One region of the Viridibacterium curvum genome, then DNA from elsewhere that is predicted to be linked to it. Evidence: predicted binding sites of a transcription regulator. Region 1 holds the regulator's gene; each other region holds the start of a gene.
What was found. The regulator FNR, encoded in region 1, switches genes on or off when oxygen is low (the NO sensors DNR and NnrR bind a similar motif). The targets are predictions, from matches to a motif close to TTGANCTAGNTCAA.
Positions count from the first base shown of each region.

Region 2: a site for FNR is predicted at 3,203-3,216, ahead of ABEA02_RS12630 (NAD(P)H-dependent flavin oxidoreductase). Genes of this name have one in related genera too.
Region 3: a site for FNR is predicted at 2,727-2,740, ahead of ABEA02_RS10910 (hemerythrin domain-containing protein). Genes of this name have one in related genera too.

Region 1 is NZ_BAABLD010000001.1:97,799-102,601, reverse strand. Features, by position in the region: gene hemN (oxygen-independent coproporphyrinogen III oxidase) at 22-1,419, opposite strand; gene fnr (fumarate/nitrate reduction transcriptional regulator Fnr) at 1,548-2,282, shown strand; gene ABEA02_RS00500 (universal stress protein) at 2,401-2,850, shown strand; gene ABEA02_RS00495 (hypothetical protein) at 2,866-3,102, opposite strand; gene ABEA02_RS00490 (FixH family protein) at 3,117-3,662, opposite strand; gene ccoG (cytochrome c oxidase accessory protein CcoG) at 3,673-4,803, opposite strand, start outside.
Region 2 is NZ_BAABLD010000008.1:1,040,057-1,044,859, reverse strand. Features, by position in the region: gene hpf (ribosome hibernation-promoting factor, HPF/YfiA family) at 1-314, shown strand, start outside; gene ABEA02_RS12640 (PTS sugar transporter subunit IIA) at 468-953, shown strand; gene hprK (HPr(Ser) kinase/phosphatase) at 922-1,863, shown strand; gene ABEA02_RS12630 (NAD(P)H-dependent flavin oxidoreductase) at 1,934-3,148, opposite strand; gene ABEA02_RS12625 (DUF2167 domain-containing protein) at 3,342-4,244, shown strand; gene ABEA02_RS12620 (site-2 protease family protein) at 4,252-4,803, shown strand, end outside.
Region 3 is NZ_BAABLD010000008.1:689,403-694,205, reverse strand. Features, by position in the region: gene pepN (aminopeptidase N) at 1-2,655, opposite strand, end outside; gene ABEA02_RS10910 (hemerythrin domain-containing protein) at 2,847-3,248, shown strand; gene ABEA02_RS10905 (hypothetical protein) at 3,269-3,898, opposite strand; gene ABEA02_RS10900 (ankyrin repeat domain-containing protein) at 3,964-4,659, opposite strand; gene ABEA02_RS10895 (GlcG/HbpS family heme-binding protein) at 4,789-4,803, opposite strand, start outside.

The DNA of each region.
Region 1 (4,803 bases):
CGATCTTAGCGCCGACAAGGCTCAGATAACTTTCGAATAGCGCGGCTGGGCGCTGTCGCGCCGCAGGTAGTTGTCGAACACCATGGCCACTACGCGTACCAGCATGCGCCCGGCTTCCGTCACGCTCAGCCAGTCGCCATCGAGACGTACCAGTCCCGCATCTTCAAGCGGCCGCAAAGCCGCAATCTCATACGCGAATGTTTCACGGAAGTTGATGCCAAAAGCTTGCTCTATCGCCTCCAGCGACAATTCGAAGTGACACATCAGCGACTGGATGATGGCGTGGCGCATCATGTCATCACTACTCATCACCCACCCGCGCATCACTGGCAGATCGCCACGGTCGATTGCTGCGTAGTACTGGGCAAGATCCTTCTCGTTCTGGCTGTAGGCGCCGCCGACACTGCTGATGGCAGAAACACCAAACGCCAGCAGATCACACTCGGCATGCGTGGAATAGCCCTGAAAGTTGCGGTGCAGGCTGCCACGCCGCTGGGCGACCGCCAGTTCGTCGTCGGGGCGGGCAAAGTGATCCATGCCGATATAGACGTAACCCGCCTCGCCCAGCTTCTCGATGGCCAGCGCGAGCAAGGCCAGCTTTTCCTCCGGCGCCGGGAGCTGCCCGGCATCAATACGCCGCTGCGGCATGAACCGCGCGGGCAAATGGGCATAGCTGTACAGCGCCAGGCGATCCGGCTGCATCTCCAGCACTGAATCGAGCGTATTGGCGAAACGTGACACATCCTGCAAGGGCAAACCGTAGATCAGGTCCATGCTCACCGAGCGGAAACCGTTGGTGCGCGCCGAATCAACCACACTACGCGTCTCTGCGATGCTCTGTACCCGGTTGACTGCCATCTGCACCAGCGGATCGAAGTCCTGTACACCGATGCTCATGCGGTTGAAGCCTTCATCTGCCAGCAGGGCGACCTTGTCGTTGCTGACCTTGCGCGGATCAATCTCGATCGAGTACTCGCCATCCCGCTTGAGCTGGAAGTGCTCGCGGATGGCACGCATCAGACGCACGATCTCGCGACCATCGAGAAAAGTCGGCGTGCCGCCGCCCCAATGCATTTGCGAAACCTGGCGCGAACCGGACAGGAAGGCCGTCTGCATCGACATTTCGCGATCAAGATACGAAATGTAGCGGTCCGCAAGCGAGCGGTCTTTCGTGACGATCTTGTTGCAGCCGCAGTAGTAGCAGACGGTATTGCAGAACGGGATATGGAAATACAGGGACAGCCCTCGCTCGATGCCGCCCAGAACGCCGTCGCTGGCGCGACGGGCCAGATGCTGCTCCAGCGCGGTCGAGTCGAAAACATCGACAAACCTGTCTGCAGTCGGGAATGAGGTATAACGAGGACCCGGCAGGTCGTAGCGCCGGATCAGGTCGGGGTTGAAACTAATATTCTTCGGCATGCTGCGGCCTCTGTTACGATCATCTGTATCGGACCTTTGCAGAGTTTCCAGTCTGAAACTTTGATGACGATCAAGAGACTTGATAGCTATTGCCAATAAGCTCCTGATCAGCAACGCAGGAAAGCAAAATGGATCAGCAAATCATCCCCATCACCGCGAACAACATGCGTACCGCATGTTCCCAGTGCAACCTGCGTGAGCTCTGCCTCGCCGTCGGACTCGAAGACGACGACCTGCACAAGCTCGACAGCCTGGTGGCACGCCGCAAGATCAAGCGTGGCCAACCGCTCTACCGCGCAGGCGATCCCTTCAACGCGCTCTACGCCATCAAGATCGGCTTTTTCAAGACCGACATCCTCACCGAGGAAGGTCTCGAACAGGTCACCGGCTTCCAGATGGCGGGCGAGATCCTCGGTCTGGATGGCATCAGCAACGACACCCACGTCTGCAACGCCACCGCGCTGGAAGACAGTGAAGTCTGCGTCATGCCCTATGACCAGCTTGAGGTGCTTTCACACGAGATCCGCTCGCTGCAACGCGAGTTCCACAAGTTCATGAGCCGCGAGATCGTGCGCGACCAGAGCCTCATGATCCTGCTCGGTTCGATGCGCGCCGAAGAACGCATCGCCGCTTTCCTGATCAACCTGTCGCAGCGCATGAAGCTGCGCGGCTACTCCTCGTCCGAATTCCACCTGCGCATGACGCGCGAGGAAATCGGCTCCTACCTCGGTCTCAAGCTCGAAACGGTCAGCCGCGCCTTCTCGCGCTTCCACGACGAAGGGCTGATCGGCGTGCAGCAGAAGCACATCCGCATCCTGGATGGCGACGGTCTGCGCAAACTGCTGGACCACAATAACTGCTGACCCCCGCCCCGGGTTTTACCTGCATCAAACATGCCCGCCGCCATGCGGGCAGGATGCCTTGCCGGGGTCTAGCATGAACCATGGGTTCCCTCATGGTTTCATGCAGGAGGTAAGCATCATGTACAAACACCTGCTCGTACCGGTCGATGGCTCACCCCTGTCGGCCCACGCAGCCAGCAAGGCCGTTGCCTTTGCTCAATCACTCGCGGCACGCATCACGTTTCTGCATGTGCAGCCGGACTATCCGCTGCCCATCGTTGGTGAAGGCGCCCTCATTGCGCCGGAAAGCCGCGACGATTTCCAGCGCGACACCCGTGAAATGGCCGAAACCATTCTCGGCAAGGTACGCGCCGAAGCTGTCGCCGCTGGCCTGATCGCCGAGACGCACACCGACATCAGCGACACGCCCTGGCAAATGATCATCGACACGGCCTCCAAGGCCGGCTGCGACCTGATTTTCATGGCTTCGCATGGCCGGCGTGGGCTAGCTGGCCTGCTGATCGGATCCGAGACACACAAGGTGCTGACCCACACCACCATCCCGGTACTGGTGTACCGCGAAGCCTGAATGAGTGCCGCGTGATCAGTGCGGCTGATTGATGTCGTCGCGACCGCGCGCAAAGAAAAGCGTTGCCCAGCTTGACGCCGCGCAAAGCACCCAGAATGCAAAGAAACCAGTCGAATAGGTCGCAATCCGCGATGCATGCACCGGCTCGCCCAAGAGGTAAAGCGTTTGCGGATCGATGAGCGTGAAGAAGACCACCTCTGCCACGCCTGCGGCGAGAAATGACGGCCAGAAAATCAGGATCAAGCGGCGCATTCGGCCCTCCTGTGTCAGGGCGCTGTGACGACAGATGCCGTAGCGGGCGTACGCGGCAACAGCTCAGTGCCTGTGGCAGGCAACTGCACGCCGGCACTGAGACGCCAGCTGCGCATGGCGTCCTCAAGAATCACTGTGCGCAGCCCGCTGCCCTGCAGCACGAGCTCGCCCCGATAGGCAGCCCCCGTGCGCTTCAGTACCACCTGCTGGTCACCGCCCTGCCGCGTTGGATGGCTCAAGGTGAGGCGCAATTCGGTGGGCAGCGTCACACCATCCTTGCCGCTGAGGCTCACCTGCGCCATGCCATCGACCACGTCGAGACTGGCTCGCAGGCCCAACTGCGCCGCCATGTCGTCACGCGCAAGTGTCTGGTTGATAGCCAGCCCCTGCTTGTAATAGTCGTCGGCTACCACGCCATCGTTGGTACGAACCGCGTAGACCGTCGTCACGATGCCCGCCAGCACGGCAGTGACCGGCAGGCTCATGAGAAACCAGGGCCAGGGCTCGCGGTACCAGGGCTTCGTCGCGGCGCTATGGTGCAGGGGCGATGTGGCGCTCATGGGCTCTCCCTCAGGGCATGATGAAGACGCTCTTCTCGCGCAGCGGCCGGATTTCCGGGTCGTCGAGATTGACGTCGAAGTAGATGGGATGCGAGCCGCGCTCGGCCGCCTCGACCGGCGCCCGCACATGCACGGTCAGCGTGCGGTTGCTGGCAGCCTGCACAAGCTGGCTGGCGTTGCCATCGAGCCGGATATCGGACAGGCCACTGACACTGATGCGGAACTCGCGCGCGATCTCGCTCGTGTTCATGAGCTGCAACACATAGATGTTCTCGATGAAGCCGCCCTCGACTTCGCGGGCCAGCGTCGTGCGATCCTTGATGACATCAACGCGCACCGGCGAACGTGTCGCCAGCCCCCAGATGAAGGCGCCAATGATCGCCCACAATATGGCCGAGTAGATCAGCACGCGCGGTCGCATGACATGACGAAGGATGTCGGCACGTACCCAATGTTTGCGCACAGCGTTCTCGGTCGAGTAGCGGATCAGCCCCTTCGGGTAATCCATCTTCTCCATCACCTGATCGCAGGCGTCGATGCAAGCCGCGCAGCCAATGCATTCGTACTGCAGGCCATTGCGAATGTCGATGCCTGTGGGACATACCTGAACGCAGATGCCGCAATCGACGCAATCCCCCTTGCCCGCAGCCTTGTAGTCCTCGCCCTTGCGCCGACTGCCGCGCGGGTCCCCGCGCTCCTGATCGTAGGTGATTATCAGCGTGTCCTGGTCGAACATCACGCTCTGGAAGCGTGCATAGGGGCACATGTACTTGCACACCTGCTCGCGCATCACGCCAGCCATCAGGTAAGTGAAGCCGCCGTAGAACAGCACCCAGAAGATTTCCCAACCGCTGAGCTGCCAGTTCGCGATGTCGTGCATCAAGCCCTGCACGGGCGTGAAATAGCCGACGAAGGTTATGCCCGTCCACGCCGACAAGACGAACCAGAGGAAGTATTTGAGCGATTTGAGGCCAAACTTGCGCGCGCCACCGGACTGATCAAGCTTCATGCGCTTGGCACGGTCCCCCTCGACGATCTTCTCTATCCACAGAAACATTTCGGTGTAGACCGTCTGCGGACAGGTGAATCCACACCACAAACGCCCCGCCACGGTTGTGAACAGGAACAGCGAATAGGCACT
Region 2 (4,803 bases), on a different contig from region 1:
TCACCGGCCACCACCTCGATGTGACGCCCGCCATCCGCGAATACGTCACAGGCAAGCTAGACAGGGTAATCCGTCACTTCGACCATGTGACTGCGACGCATGTCATCCTGTCTGTCGAAAAGCTCAAGCAGAAGGCCGAAGTTACGGTTCATGTCCGCGGCAAGGACATCTTCGTGGAAAGCAGCAACGAAGACCTTTACGCCGCCATTGACGCCATGATCGACAAACTCGATCGCCAGGTCGTCAAGCACAAGGAAAAGTCGTCCGACCATACCCGCGACGCCATCAAACACCAGCAAACTGCAGAAGGCTGAGCCCCTGCGACGGCTCTCTCCCGCACAGGGAGAGGGCCGCTTCAGCACAAACCTCTCGTTCATCTCGACGCTGCCTGTCCGATCAGGCAAACTTTCCCCCCTCTCTCGCCAACTCGCGGAATACCAGGCGCCGAAGCGTCCGTACTACCTGCAATGAACCTGATCTCCAAGATCCTGCCTGCTGCCAACGTTGTCATCGACTTTGCTGCCAGCGACAAGCAGACAGTGTTCGAGTCTGCCGGCGTCATGTTTGAACGCCAGGCCGGTGTATCCAGCAAGCTGGTGACCGATGCGCTGGCCCAGCGTGAGAAGCTCTGCTCCACCGGGCTTGGGCAAGGCGTCGCTATTCCGCACGGCCGCATCAAGGGCCTCAAGTCGCCGCTGGGCGCCTTCATGCGCATGGCCGAAGCGATCAACTTCGATGCCCCGGATGCCAAGCCCGTCGGTCTCATCTTCATCATGCTCGTGCCCGAGCAGGCCAACGAGGCGCATCTGCAGCTGCTGTCCGAGCTCGCCACGATGTTCAGTGATCGCGAATTCCGCGATGCGCTGACGGAATCCGCCGACGCGCGCGCGCTGCACAGCCTCTTTGCCGAGTGGGACGCCAATGCGGCGAACCAGCGTCGCCCAGCTGTTTGAAGCCAACCGGGCCGCGCTGCGCCTGCGCCATGTCGCAGGCCGGCTCGACACCCATATCACCGTTCACGATGACCGCGTGTGGGCAGCCGACCTCGTCGGCCACCTCAACCTGATCCACCCCACGCGCCTGCAGGTCATCGGCCAGACCGAGTTCGAATGGGCGCGCCGTCAGGCCAAGGACAAGCTGGAGCACCACCTGCTCGCCATCCTCGCCGCACCACCCCCTGCAATCATCGTCGCCGACGACTGCGAGGTGCCCGACATCATCCGCCGCAACTGCGAAGATGTTGGCGTTCCCGTACTCGCCTCGCCGCTCGAATCAGCGCGCGTCATCGAAGTGCTGCGGTCCTTCCTGTCGCGTCGTCTCGCCGAGCGCGTCTCGCTGCACGGCGTGTTCATGGACGTGCTGGGCCTCGGTGTGCTCATCACCGGCGACTCGGGTGCAGGCAAATCCGAACTCGCGCTCGAACTCATCTCGCGCGGCCACGGTCTCGTTGCCGACGACGTGGTCGAGATCTCGCGCATCGCCTCGGGCGTACTCGAGGGCAAGTGTCCCGAGATGCTCAAGGACTTTCTCGAAGTGCGCGGACTGGGCATCCTCAACATCCGCACGATCTTTGGCGAAACGGCCTGTCGTCGCAAGATGCGCTTGCGTCTCATCGTGCACCTGCAGAAGCGCAACGTGCAGGACGAACCGCTGCGCCTCACGCTCGACGATGAGGAACAGGACGTGCTGGGGGTTGGCGTACGCCGCATCATCCTGCCCGTGGCGGCAGGTCGCAACCTCGCCGTGCTGCTCGAAGCGGCCGTGCGCAACACCATCCTGCAACTGCGCGGCATCGACTCGACGCAAGAGTTCGTCGACCGCCAGCGCGATGCGCTGGATCGGGACGATCCCTTCGAGCACTAGGCAGGAACCAAAACAACAACGGCGCCCGCAGGCGCCGTTGTTGTTTGGGCCGCGAATTTGCGGCGGCAACTCAGGCCGGCCGGGCAGCCTTGGTCAACGGCGAACCCAAGGCCTGCGGCGCACGCAACAGGAATTCCAGCACGTCACGCACCGGGCGGATCTCGTTGCCAAAGGGCAGCATGCCCTTGCCGCGGAAGAACAGGCCATTCTTCACGTCACCGTGGCAGGCTGCGGCAAGGTGCTTGTCGATGCAGAACTGGCCGGCCTTGGGCAGGCGATCACGCAGGCCGCACTGGATCAGGCAATCCCAGCGCTGCGAGCAATTCCGTTCCGCATCGGCTGTACGTTCGGCAGCTGCCTGCAGTTTGGTCTCACGCTGCAGGTAACGCGACAACCATGGCGTGTTGACGGCACGCGCCGGCAGGCCCGCCACACTCATGAATTCGACGATGTCTTCGGGCTTCGCATTGGCCAGCACATGCTTGAACTCGATGTCGGCATCGCCCTCTTCGGTCACGGCAAAGGCAGTGCCGACCTGCACGGCCGAAGCACCCAGCGCCATCAGCTCGCGGATGCGTTCATGCGAGTTCACGCCACCCGCTGCGATGAGGGGGATCTCGCCCGGTTTCAGCCCAAGCTGTTCAAGCGCCTGCACGCACTCGGGCAGCACGGTTTCCATATCGAAACGCTGGTTGGCGGTGTCGCCCACATTTGCCGCGCCAAGGTGACCGCCCGCCCAGCCCGGATGCTCCAGCACCACGGCATCGGGCAGGCGCCCCTTGCGCATCCAGCGTTTGACCACCAGCGACAGGCCTCGCGCATCGGACAGGATGGGGATCAGGGCCACCTCCTTGAACTCAGACACGAGCTCCGGCAAATCCAGCGGCAAGCCGGCGCCCATGACAATGGCGTTGGCGCCGGAACGGCAGGCCTGGCGCACATAGTCGGCGTACTGACTGACGGCACGCATGACATTCACAGCCACAGCACCCGCGCCGCGCGCCAGCTCCAGCGCAGCTTTGACCTCGCGATCCAGCGCTTCGAGGTTGGCCGCTTCGATGAGCTCGCGCGTCGCACCCTCGGTACGTGCCATGAGATCGGCATGCAAGCGACGCAGATCGACACTGGCAATGGTGCCAAGCCCACCCAGCGAAGCGACGGTGCCGGCAAGGCGGTGAGCAGAGACGCCAACGCCCATGCCGCCTTGCACGACGGGCAGGAGTGGACGGCCACGCAAAATCAGATTGGGGAGTGTGTGTGTGAGCACGGGGATCGCGGCGGTCATAGCCAGCCTTCATGATGAAAGACGCTATGCTCTCGCCTCAGGCAATCGCAAAGCTTGATCCAGCTCAAATCCGGCCAAGCCGCGAATGCCTTGTCTGCCGTACGTTCTCCGGACACGTACGCGCATCCTGCGGGGGCAGGAGCCAGACCCGGCCGACCTTTTCGGCCATCAATCCACTCAGATCGGGGAATCCATGAAGACAGCCAGGAAATCAGTTATCGGTGCCGCTTTCGCCACCCTGCTGGCGTTCACCGGCCCGGCTTTCGCGCAAGACGGGGCAGGACAAGACAAACAACAACAGGAGATGGAAAGCGCTGTCGCGGCTGTACGCACAGCCCTGCAGCCGGGCCCGGTGGAGATTCCCCTGACCGATCAGGCGAAACTCAAGCTGCCGGCCGGTTACGCATTCGTCCCCAAGGCCGAGGCCGCACGCTGGATGAGTGCCATGGGCAATCACACAGACGCGCGTTTCATCGGTGTCATCGTCGGCGACAAGATCGAGGGTTTCGTGACCGTGGACTTCGAGAAGTCCGGTTACATCAAGGACGAAGACGCCAAGACCTGGAACGCGGACGAATTGCTGAGCAACATTCGCGAAGGCACGGCCGAAGGCAACAAGGATCGCGCTGCACGCGGCCTGCCCGAGATGGACATCATAGGCTGGGTAGAGAAACCCGGCTATGACGCCGGCACGCACCGCCTGATCTGGTCGATCTCGTCGCGCAACAAGGGCGCGCCGGCCGACAGCGAACAAGGCATCAACTACAACACCTATGTGCTCGGCCGCGAAGGCTACTTGACCCTGAATCTCGTCACCGGCCTGAAAGAGATCGAAGCGCAAAAGCCGCTGGCGCGCGAGCTGCTGGCCGCCGTGAACTTCAACGAGGGCAAACGCTACGAAGACTTCAACGCTGACACCGACAAGGTCGCCGAGTACGGCCTCGCCGCCCTCGTCGGCGGTATTGCCGCCAAGAAGCTGGGGCTACTGGCGGTCATCGGCGCCTTCATGCTCAAAGCCTGGAAACTGGTGCTGATTGGCGTGGTTGCACTGGGCGCAGGTGCGAAGAAGCTGTTCGGCAGGAACGACGAGGCCTGAGGCGGACATGATCAAGCTGCTGCTTCTGCTGCTCAATGGCGCCAAGCTCGGCAAGCTCCTCACCACCGGCGGCAGCATGCTCGTATCTGTGGTCCTGTACGCCTGGATTTTCGGCTGGGGGTACGCGGTCGGTTTCGTTGCGATGATGTTCCTGCATGAAATGGGGCACTTCATCGCGGCGCGCCAGCGTGGCCTGCCAGCCGGCTTGCCAACCTTCATCCCATTCATCGGAGCATGGACGCAACTGGAACGCATGCCACACGACGCAGAGACGGAAGCCTACGTCGGTATCGCAGGCCCTTTGGCGGGCACGCTGGCCGCGCTGATCTGCTACTTCTTCGCCAGGGACCAGCACAGTCCCTTGTTACTTGCGGTCGCCTATTCGGGCTTCTTCCTGAACTTGCTCAATCTTCTGCCAGTTCCTCTGTTTGATGGCGGCCGCATCACCGCAGCCATCTCGCGCCGGATCTGGTTTGTCGGAGTTCCCGTCCTGATCGCTTTGCTGCTCTGGCGCCCCAGTCCAGCCTTGTTCATCATGACCCTGCTCGCCGCTCCGCAG
Region 3 (4,803 bases), on a different contig from region 1:
GTCGTCAAACTTTCTCCAGCGGTCGAATGTACGCGCGATGCGCGATGCGACCTGCGGGTTCATGCTGTCGAGCTGCAGGATCACATCCGCCGCAAGCCTGTAGCCGCTGCCATCTGCCGCGTGGAAGTGCTTGGGGTTGGCCGCGCAGAAAGCACGCACCAGCGAGTACACCTTGTTCGGGTTGCGGATGTCGAAAGCTTCGTGCGCCATCAGGGCGCGTACATCGGCAGTTGTCGTGGGCAGACGCGACGTCGATTGCACCTGCAGCCACTTGTCGACCACCAGAGCCTCGGCCTTCCAGCGCGTATAAAAGCTGTCCAGCGCGGTGTGGCGTGCCGCGATGTCGAGATTGGCCAGCGCGCCGAGGGCGGCCATGGTGTCGGTCATGTTGGCAGCCTGCTCGTAATGGCTGACCACCAATGCGTTCGACGCTTCGTCGCCCAGCTCGGCCAGATAACCCAGGCAGACATTGCGCAGCGCGCGCTTGCCAGCCTGTTCGCCATCGGGCGAGTACGGGCCGTGAATGGCCAGACGTGCGTAAGCGGCTTCGAAGTCGGCCCGCAGCGCCTGTGCGAGATGCTGGCGCAGGGCAAGACGGGCAGCGTGGATGGCATCGGGATCGACGACTTCCATCTGCTCGGCGAGGTAGGTTTCGGAGGGCAGGACCAGTGCTTCGGCAACGAGGGCCGGGTCACCACCAGGCGTGAAGGCAGAGGCCAGCAGGCTGCGGATGGCGCTGGTGTAGCTGGCGGGGACCCACGCGGGCTCCCACGGCGTGGGGAGGAAGGTCGCCGCGCCGACTTCCACATCGGAGGGCGCTTCTTTCCAACCCGTGGGGCGGGGGGCCGCAAGCATCCTGACGCCATTCATAAGGATGCCTGTGGCGAGGCGTTGGCCGGCTTCCCAGCGATTCACTGCATCAGTGTCATGCGCCATCAGGTGCGTCAGCGCGGCCTCGCTGTAGTCGTAGTCGAGGATCACCGGCGCAGAGAAGCCGCGCAGCAGGGAAGGCACGGGCTCAGCGGTGATCTCCTCGAACACGAAGGTCTGCGTGTCCTCGCGCACAGTGAGTACGCGTTGCGTGCCCTGCACGGCCGCCTCGCCGGCGAGGCGCAGCGGCAGCTCCTTGCCCGCAGCATCCAGCAGGCCAATCACCAGCGGCAGGTGATAAGGGCCACGCTCCTGCGGAAGGCCTTCGCTGGCCATGCGCTCTTCGTAAGGTGTGGCGGGGTACTGCTGCGTGACCGTCAACGTGTAGCGCTTCGCAGCAGCATCAAACTCGCTCTTCACCACAAGGCGCGGCGTGCCGGCCTGGTTGTACCAGCGCTGGAACTGCGTGAGGTCGAGACCGGATGCGTCCTGCATCGCGGCGACAAAGTCCTCACAGCACACAGCCTGCCCGTCGTGGCGCGCGAAGTACAGATCCATGCCCTTGCGGAAGGCCTGCTTGCCGATGAGGGTGTAGATCATGCGGATGACTTCCGCCCCCTTTTCGTACACCGTCGCGGTGTAGAAGTTGTTGATCTCGGCGTAGCTCGCCGGGCGGATCGGGTGGGCCATGGGACCGGCATCTTCCGGGTACTGCGCGGCGCGCAAAGTGCGCACTTCCTGGATGCGCGTCACGCCGGCCGAGTGCACGTCCATGCCGAAGTTCTGGTCGCGGAAGACGGTGAGGCCCTCCTTCAGCGAGAGCTGGAACCAGTCGCGGCAGGTCACGCGGTTGCCCGTCCAGTTGTGGAAGTACTCGTGCGCGACGACGCGGTCAATGTTCTGGTAGTCCGTATCGGTCGCGGTGTCCGGGCGGGCCAGCACGTACTTGGTGTTGAAGATGTTGAGACCCTTGTTCTCCATTGCGCCCATGTTGAAGTCACCGACGGCGACGATCATGTAGTGCTCAAGGTCCATCTCCAGACCGAACACATCCTCGTCCCACTTCATCGACTTCTTCAGCGCGGCAATTGCGTGGTCGCACTGGTCGAGCTTGCCGGGTTCGACATACACGGCGCAGCGCACGCGGCGGCCCGAGGTCGTCGTGTAGTAGTCCTCCAGCACGTCGAGCTTCGCCGCGACGCAGGCAAACAGGTAAGCCGGCTTGGCAAACGGGTCTTCCCAGGTCGCCCAGTGGCGGCCCTCATTTCCGTCACCGCTCTCCTCACCCTGCGCAACCGGGTTGCCGTTCGACAGCAGGATGGGGAAGCTGGCCTTGTCCGCATGCAGGGTGCAGCGGAACTTCGCCATCACGTCCGGCCGATCCGGGTAGAAGGTGATGCGGCGGAAACCCTGCGCCTCGCATTGCGTGAAGTAGCCATCCTTGGAGCGGTAGAGCCCCGACAGCTGGGTGTTCTTGTCGGGCTCGATGCGTACTACCGTCTCCAGCACGAAGGCGTCCGGGGTGTCGGCCAGCGTCAGGCTGGTCTCGTCAAGCTGGTAGGCGCTTTCAGGCAGGCTGCGGCCGTCGAGGCGCAGGGCCTCAAGGTGCAGCTCTTCGCCATCGAGCCGCAGCGCACTGGCACTGGACGCCGGGTTGCGACGCATCGCCAGTCGGGCCGTGACACGGGCAAAGCCCCGGTGAATGGCGATATCCAGCTCGACCGTGTCGACCAGGTGGCTGGGGGGGGTGTAGTCCTTGAGATAGATGGTCTGCGGGGCGTTCATGCGGGGATTCCAGTGAGGCAGGGCAACGGCGAAGCGCCCATTGTAGGCCGTAGGGCGGGAGCCGAGCCGCGTTGACCTGGATCAAGCCATGCTGCGCCGCGCTGCAGTTAGAGTCCAGACTGGCTTGTTGTTTGCTGGAGGAGTAGACGGCAAAGCCGGCAAACGCCACCGGCGGGACAGGAACGACCATCATGCGAAAACTCAGTCTGCGATTGAAACATCTGACCCAGGAGCACCGTGCAGCAATGCTGCTGGCTACGGCTGCGCGCGATGCCATGCCGCAGAGTGATGAGGACCTGCCCGAGTTTGTCGAGCGGATCCGCAACATTTTCATCCAGGAGATGGAACCCCACTTCCTCGAAGAAGAGCGCCACGCACTGCCACGCCTGCGCGAGCTGGGCCGCGACGACCTGGCCGACCGCACCTACCAGGAACACATGCACATGCGCGGCCTCATCGAAGCCTTGCATGAGCAGCCCAGCGCGCTACTCATCCGCGAGTTCTCGAATGCCATGCAACGGCATGTGAACTTCGAGGAGGAAGAGGTTTGGGAAGTGCTGGAGGATGCAATGGAGGCGACACAGCAGAGTTGAGTCGGCCGTACGGGCTCCGGTCAGCCAACCGTGATGGTTTTTGACGGCCCCTTGAAGACATGCATCTTGCCGGAGTGCAGTAGCGATACCTTGCCCGTCACGCTGGTGACCTGGTACCCGAGGTTGGAGGCGAGGGTTTGCTTGCCGATACCCGTGATCTCGCCGTGGTCGGCGCTGCTTGCAACCCCCGGCCCCGAAACCGTGTTCAGCTTGCTGCTGCGCTTGTAGTGCACCTGCACCGACGTCGCTCCGGTGCGCTGGAAGTGCACGTAGATGGAATCCGTTGTGGAGGTTGGCAAGCCGGATTCCACCGTGTCGTAACACAGCACATCACCCCTGTAGCCCAAGGCTTTGGCCAGTGCGGCCACTTCGCTGGACAGATCCCCGTCCTGGCCCGTGCCATAGCGTTTCGCAAAGAAGCCGGCGACGTACATCGCGTTCCACTTCGGGTCCTGGATGAACCCGCTGTGCTGACCAATCCACTCCGCGAACTTCTTGCCGCCCTGATCACCGCCGATCAGATGCATGCCGAAAAGGCCACCGTCATTCTGCAGGACAAGCGCCATGCAGTCCGCGAGATTGGGGAAGCCCAGCAGGCTGGTGCTGTAACCGATCTGGCGTTCGCACAGGTAGCGCAAGGTGTCGGGCATGGCTCATCTCCATCGGGTCAGAGAAGTCGTATGATGTCACGCGACCTGACAGATGGGTGCGCCCGTCAGCGCTTCGTCCGCGACTCTTCGATGATTCTCGCCATCGCCGTGTAACCGCGTGCCCGCGCCAGCACCAGGGGCGTGTTGCCCTCGCGGTCAGTGAGTCTTGGCGACGCACCAGCTTCCACCAAGGCGCGCAGTGTGGCCTGATGGCGCAGGCCGCCATCGCCGAGCACGATGGACTCGATGACGGCTGTCCAGTGCAGGTTATTGACGTGGTCGAGCGGTGCGCCCGCAGCGATGAGCTGCTTCACGACGCCGTCGTGGCCGAGATGGGCAGCGGCGATCAAAGCCGTGCCTTCGTAGCGGCTGGTGACCTGCTTCGCACTGGCGCCCAGCGACAACAGCACGCGTAGCGTTTCTTCATCGTCGGCAACACTGGCGATGGTGACGCAGTCGTAACGGTCGTCTTCGAGCAGATCGAGTTTTGCGCCGGCTTTGGCGAGCAGGCGGATGACTTCGCGTTGCTTGGCAAAGCTGGCAACGTGCAGGGGCGTGCGGCCGTGGCCGTCGCGTGCGTTGAGGTCAGCGCCGCTGGCGATGAGTTGTTGCAGGCGGGCCGTGTCGCCCTGGTGGGCGGCGGCGTGCAGGCCGCTGTAGCGGGCAGCTTCGCTGGCGCTGGGGGCGGTCTGGGCTTGTGCTGAGGGTGTGGTGGTGAGTGCCAGCAGCAGGAGTGTGGCGAAGCGGGAGAGGTTCAGCATGGTGTCCTCCGTGCTTTACGGTTACAAGCGGTTCAGATCGTCATTCCCGCGAAGGCGGGAATCCAGCGTCGTTCGTAAAGTCACTGGATTCCCGCCTTCGCGGGAATGACGGTACAGGCAAAGACCGACTTACTTGAGCAGATC